DNA from 2 places in the Priestia sp. 179-F W1.4 NHS genome. Region 2 is predicted to be linked to the other one. Evidence: riboswitches for the same ligand, from Rfam matches in the RefSeq annotation. Region 2 holds a riboswitch; the other holds the start of a gene.
What was found. Region 2 has a riboswitch for glycine ahead of ACH0CI_RS23560 (amino acid permease). Riboswitches for the same ligand answer to the same signal wherever they lie in the genome.
Positions count from the first base shown of each region.

Region 1 (3,360 bases), on a different contig from region 2:
AATAGCCGATTCGCCCTTCTTTACTGCTTTCAAAAATAAGTGATTGATTTTGATTAAGCATGAAGATCCCCCAATTCATTTACAAGTTGGTCAATTTCCTCTTTTGTACGGAGTTCTGTAAAAGCAAGCAGCATGTGATTTTCAAGCGCTTGGTTATCACGGCTAAGATCATAACCGCCAATTATTTTTGATGCTAATAAATGATTGTTTGCTTCTGTTACCGAAACAGGAAGCTTCACGACTAGTTCGTTAAAAAACGGTCCTTCAAATGCTACATTTACCCCTTTTGCCTTTAACGCTTCATATGCATAATGCGTTTTTGATAAGTTTTGCAGCGCCATTTCTTTTACACCTTGCTTGCCTAAAGCTGTCATTGCAACTGATGCTGCTAAAGCATTTAACGCTTGATTTGAACAAATGTTAGACGTCGCTTTATCACGGCGTATATGCTGCTCACGCGCTTGAAGGGTTAAAACAAACCCTCGCTTACCGTTTTCATCCACCGTTTGCCCTACTAATCGTCCTGGAATTTTTCGCATAAGCTTAGACGTAGTTGCAAAGTATCCGCAGTGCGGGCCTCCAAATTGACTTGGAATACCAAATGGCTGTGCATCTCCAATGACAATATCAGCTCCAAATTCTCCAGGAGGCGTAAGTAAACCTAATGATAAAGGATTGCTTGAAACCACAAACATACATTTTTCTTGATGAATAATTTCTTCAATTTCTTTTAACGGCTCGATTTGTCCGTAGAAATTTGGATACTGGACAATAACAGCTGCCACGTCACTTCCCATTTCTTTTTCTAATGCAATCATATCTGTTACGCCGTCTGCTGCAGGGATTTCTACCACTTCAATGTATTGACCCTTCGCATACGTTTTTAACACATCTTTTGACTCAGGGTGAACGGCCGCAGAGACAAGTACTTTTTTCTTTTTCGTTTGACCCGCACTGAGCATAGCGGCTTCTGCTAAAGCAGTTCCTCCGTCATACATAGAAGAATTGGCCACGTCCATCCCCGTTAACTCACAAATCATTGTTTGAAATTCAAAGATGGCCTGAAGTTCTCCTTGAGAAATTTCTGGCTGATACGGAGTATAGGCCGTATAAAATTCCGAACGAGAAATAACATGATCAACAATAACCGGCATGTAATGATCATAAACTCCCGCTCCTAAAAAAGAAGAATATTCTTTCAAATGAGCATTTTTTGCAGCCATATTATTTAATTCTTTTAACAGCTGAGGCTCTGAAGCCGCTTTTTTAATATTGTATTCTCCTTGAAAACGAACGCGCTGCGGAATATCTGAAAATAAATCATCAACAGATGAAACACCAATTGCTGCTAACATTTGCTGCTGATCTTGTTCTGTCATTGGTAAATAGCGATGTAACATGTTAAATTCCTCCCCAAAGCTTACTTTGAACGTTTATAAAAAGGTGTTGAAACCACTTTTGCTTTTAAGCGTTTTTTCCGAACCTGCACTTCCACTTCTTGACCAAGCTCTGTATACTCTGCTGATAATAGCGCTAAACCGATGTTTTTCTTTAATGTCGGTGACTGTGTACCTGTTGTCACAAATCCAATTTGTTCTTCATCTGCAAATACTTCGTAACCGTGTCTTGGTATACCTTTATCAATCATTTCAATTCCTACCAGCTTACGAGGTGCCCCGCTTTCACGCTGTTCTTTTAACACTTCTTTTCCAATAAAGCTGTCTTTGTTCGTCTTTACTGCAAATCCAATTCGAGCTTCAATGGGCGTAATATCTTTTGAAAGCTCTTGGCCATATAAAGCCAAAGTAGCTTCAAAACGAAGCGTATCGCGAGCTCCTAGTCCGCAAGGCAACACACCGTCCTCACTTCCTGCTTCTAAAATAGCCGTCCACAAGTGAGAGGCGTCAGCTGAAGAACAATAAATTTCAAAACCATCTTCTCCGGTATATCCAGTACGTGAAACGAGAGCATTTACATTCGCTACTTCTACATCATCAGCAAATGTAAATGGCTTTAATGAAGCTAAATTTTCATTCGTTAACGTTTGTAAAACTTTTTCTGCTAAAGGACCTTGTAATGCTAGCTGCGCAGTTTCATCAGATTGATTAACGAGCGTTACATCTCCTTGCTTGTGAGACACAAGCCACTCATAGTCTTTTTGAATATTAGCAGCGTTTACGACCAGCAAATACTCTTGATCTGCTTTTTTATAAATCAGCAAATCATCTACCGTGCCTCCGTCTTCATAACACATAGCCGTATACTGCGCTTTTCCATCTACAAGGGTAGAAACGTCATTTGTCATCGTATGCTGAAGAAAAGCTAAGCTATCAGCTCCTGTCACAAGAATTTCTCCCATATGAGAGACATCAAAAAGACCTGCCTTTGTACGTACAGCTTCATGCTCTTCTTTAATAGAAGAAAATTGAACGGGAAGAGCCCATCCTCCAAAATCAATTGTTTTGGCACCATATTTTTGATAGGTATCATAAAGCGGCGTTTTGTGTAATTCTGTTGTCATATTTATGTCCTCCTCTTTTTCACGTGAAACTTTTCATAACGGGGAGTTTTCAAATAGTGTGGGGATCACTATGTATCCAAACAAAAAAGGACAGAAAACCCCCTACTGTATTTAGTAGGAAGTCTCTGTCCTTTTCACCTGAAAGTTTACCTATAAACGAATAGGTTTGCCTCGTGGGTGGTCTATAAACGCATAGACACTCTCCAGAGCTGCGTCAAACAAGAGTCTTTTTGCCTGAGAGATTCACAATTTTATTGCTTGCTCCTTCGGCGCTACATTCAAGTAGTCTCTCCCCGTGTCGTCATTCGCTTCTATAAAGTTGGTAAAGTTGGGCATACTACTGAAAGATGTATCTATCTTTATTCACACAATCATTTGTAAAGTGCTAATCTATTTTCTTTTTCAAATTTTCTAAATATATTTTTATCCTACCTGATTCTTATCATTTGTTCAATAAAAATTTTTTACAAAGGAGCATTTTTATCATGAAAGTGAAATTAAACATCGATGAAACATGGGAAGCAGCCTTCTCAACTAAATTGGAGCAAGACGGCCCTTGGTCTGCATGGGATTTGTATAAACTTGCCTATGAAATAGAAGACCAAACGCTTATCTCAGAATTTGAAGGGCTACAAAGCCCAAAACATCTAGCCGATTTAACGCCGCTTCCTCATCAGCTCGAAGTAGCCAAACAAGTAGTCGAAACAATGAATGGGAAAGCCATTTTAGCAGATGAAGTAGGACTAGGGAAAACGATTGAAGCAGGGTTAATTTTGAAGGAATATATGATTCGCGGGCTTGTTAAAAAAGTTCTCATTTTAGTTCCAGCTTCGCTTGTT
Region 1 covers NZ_JBIQFF010000001.1:405,333-408,692, reverse strand. Annotated here, with positions in the region: gene gcvPB (aminomethyl-transferring glycine dehydrogenase subunit GcvPB) at 1-61, opposite strand, end outside; gene gcvPA (aminomethyl-transferring glycine dehydrogenase subunit GcvPA) at 54-1,400, opposite strand; gene gcvT (glycine cleavage system aminomethyltransferase GcvT) at 1,421-2,521, opposite strand; glycine riboswitch at 2,734-2,826, opposite strand; gene ACH0CI_RS02075 (DEAD/DEAH box helicase) at 3,007-3,360, shown strand, end outside.
Region 1: it holds a riboswitch for glycine, as region 2 does, so the genes downstream of both, gcvT (glycine cleavage system aminomethyltransferase GcvT) here and ACH0CI_RS23560 (amino acid permease) in region 2, are expected to answer to the same signal.

Region 2 (3,360 bases):
AATGGGCGCGCAAGCATCGTGTAGACATTCGCATTCGATCTGGCGGTCATCATTATGAAGGGTATTCTACGGGTGAATGTGTATTAGTCATTGATATCAGTCGGTTAAACGGGTTGAAATTGGATAGGAAACGGAACATCTTAAAGATGGAGGCAGGAGCAAAGAATACGGAAGTGTATGATTTTATCGGTTCGAATGGATATGTGTTTCCAGGAGGAACGTGTCCGACTGTTGGGGTGTCTGGCTTTACGCTCGGAGGAGGCTGGGGGCTTTCGAGCAGACTTTACGGATTAGGTTGTGACAGCTTGATAGAGCTAGAGTTGGTCAATTATGAAGGAAAGATTATTAAAGCAAACAAATCGTGTAACGCGGATCTTTTTTGGGCATGCCGAGGTGCTGGTGGCGGTAATTTTGGCGTTGTGGCAAGCATGACGTTTCAGCTTCCAAAACCGACGAACAGCTCTGTGACGCTTGTTCGCTTCTTTTATGTAGGTACTACAAGAGAAAAACAGGCACAAGTGATGAATATATGGCAAAGCTGGCTGCCTGAATTGGACAAACGTATGACGCTAGTTGCCAGTTTTTATAATGCAGAAGGGGAAGGATTGGGCATATTTGCGAACGGCTTCTTTTACGGATCTCCAGAAAGAGCTCGAAAGATCTTGCAGCCTTTTGCAGAGGTGGAGGGGTTCCGAGTCGAGCTAGAGTCATTATCTTTTCTTGAAGCGGTACAAAAGATAGAAGCAACCTATCCTCCGTCTGAAAAATTTAAGTCAACGGGAAGATTTGTGCAAAGAAGTTATTCAGTTGGCGAGCTTGAAAATCTTGCAGATCTCATACAGCGTCCAGCAGAAGGGTCCGTTTACGCCGCGATTTCTTTTTATGCACTAGGAGGAGAAATTCGCAGTGTTGGTAACAGAGAAACGGCCTTCTTTTACAGAAACGCTAGATATATTCTGGGCTTTCAATCTGTATGGACAGACGATGCGTTTGCACGAGCAAACAGAGAGTGGCTGTATAAGCGATTTCAATATATTAAACGTATTACGAAAGGCTCCTATGTGAATTTCCCTATCAGCAACCTTAGAAACTACGAGTATGAGTATTTTGGAGACAACGCAGAGCGGTTAGAAAGAGTAAATAAAAAGTACGATCCATTTAACGTATTTAGGTTTCCGCAGGGACTCAGGTAGCATGTAGAAAAGGATACTAAGTTGACGATTGAACCTGTTTCATTACCTTCTTTCGAAGAAGGTAAATAAATGAAAGTCATCTTTCTTGTTGACAAAGCATCCAACTGGTATTAGAATAAACAACTATTCGACAGTCATTATCTTGATCGGAAAATTTAATACGTAGAAAGCTATGATTGCTATGGATCACACTATAGCAGGAGCAGCTTCTGGAGAGATCGCGATAGTTTCGCGACGCCGAAGGGTTCACAATCTCAGGCAAAAGGACAGAAGAGTACCGGATATTTATTTGGCATGTTACTAATTGGTAGCATGTACCATAATATTTGTTATTCTTATGACCATGAGATTGGAGCGCATCCAATCTCTTTTTTTATTGGACTTTATTTTGTAGTCCGCACGATCGCATCAAAGGTTTTATTGTTAGGAGGAGTTAGAGTTGGAACAACGAGAATTAAAGAGGGATTTATCCAATCGTCATGTTCAGCTAATCGCGATTGGAGGAACCATTGGGACGGGATTATTTTTAGGTTCTGGTAAAGCCATACAGCTTGCAGGTCCCTCTATCATCTTTGCTTATTTAATTGTGGGTATTGCGCTTTTCTTTGTGATGAGAGCGCTAGGAGAACTACTGCTGTCTAAAGCAGGTTATCAATCGTTAACAGATATTGCTGAAGAGTATCTTGGACCATGGGCTTCATTTGTCACAGGGTGGACGTACTGGTTTTGCTGGATCATGACAGCTATGGCTGATGTGATTGCCGTTGGCGTATATGTGAAATATTGGTTCAATATTCCTCAGTGGATTCCTGCACTTATTTGTGTAATCATTTTATTAGGACTTAACTTATTAACCGTAAAATTATTTGGAGAATTAGAGTTTTGGTTTGCTTTAATAAAGGTTATTACGATTCTTGCGTTAATTGTTATTGGCGTTATTTTACTGGTAATCGGATTTAAAACAGATGCAGGATCCGTTACGGTTCAAAATCTTTGGAATCATGGAGGACTGTTTCCAAACGGTGTTTCAGGTTTCTTACTTTCATTCCAAATGGTTATTTTCGCATACGTCGGGGTTGAATTGGTAGGGGTATCGGCAGCGGAAACATCAAATCCCCAAAAAAATATTCCATCGGCGATTAATAAAATTCCGCTGCGAATCTTATTTTTCTATGTTGGAGCGCTTATCGTCCTTTTATTTATTAACCCGTGGATGGAATTGAATGCAGCAGAAAGCCCATTTGTTAAAACCTTTAGTTTAGTCGGAATTCCGCTTGCTGCTGGAATTATTAATTTTGTTGTATTAACTTCAGCCGCTTCTGCTTGTAATAGCGGAATGTTTTCAACAAGCCGTATCTTATATAACTTAAGTAAAAATGATCAAGGGCCATCTACGTTTGCAAAACTGAACAAAAACCACGTACCAAGCAACGGATTGTTTGTATCTACGCTGGTTATCTCGGCGGGAGCTTTGTTAAGCAAACTGATACCAGATCAAGCTTTTGGCATCGTAACAACCATCAGCGCTATTTGTTTCATTTGGGTGTGGAGTATCATTTTGATTTGCCATCTAAGATATAAAAAAACACGTCCGCAGCTGCATGCAGCATCAACATTCAAAGCACCGTTAACACCATTTATAAACTATGTTGTGCTAGCGTTGTTTGCAGTGATTCTTATTATTATGCTGTTTTCTGATGCGACGCGCCCAGCCTTATTGTTGACACCCGTTTGGTTTATTCTCTTATTTGGTTTTTACGGAGCTAGAAGGAAGAAGAAATAGTAAATGGGTGACCTCATCATTTCGTGATGGGGTCTTTTTATTGGAAGATAGATAATTGATTTCTACTGTATGAAGAAAATGCAGTAAGCAAAGTTTATATAAGAACCCTAAAAAAATTTTAGCAGAAAATACAGTGAAAAAGCTCATAGTTTTCTGATAGTAATGTAGAACCAAATGCTTTTCTTCTATGTCTAAAGGTGGAATTCTATCATTTACATGGAAAAGTTTTCATTTTGCAGTACAATGGAGGTAGACTTCATTGAATTAAGGTGAACAAACATGAAATGGTTTAAATCTCATACGTTTTGGAAAATCTTCACGATTAATGTGCTTCTTATTTGTACCGTACTGACGCTAATGTTTATAGTTTCAAGAGTGATGCTG
Region 2 covers NZ_JBIQFF010000007.1:134,465-137,824, forward strand. Annotated here, with positions in the region: gene ACH0CI_RS23555 (FAD-binding oxidoreductase) at 1-1,193, shown strand, start outside; glycine riboswitch at 1,393-1,473, shown strand; gene ACH0CI_RS23560 (amino acid permease) at 1,633-2,976, shown strand; gene ACH0CI_RS23565 (PAS domain-containing sensor histidine kinase) at 3,256-3,360, shown strand, end outside.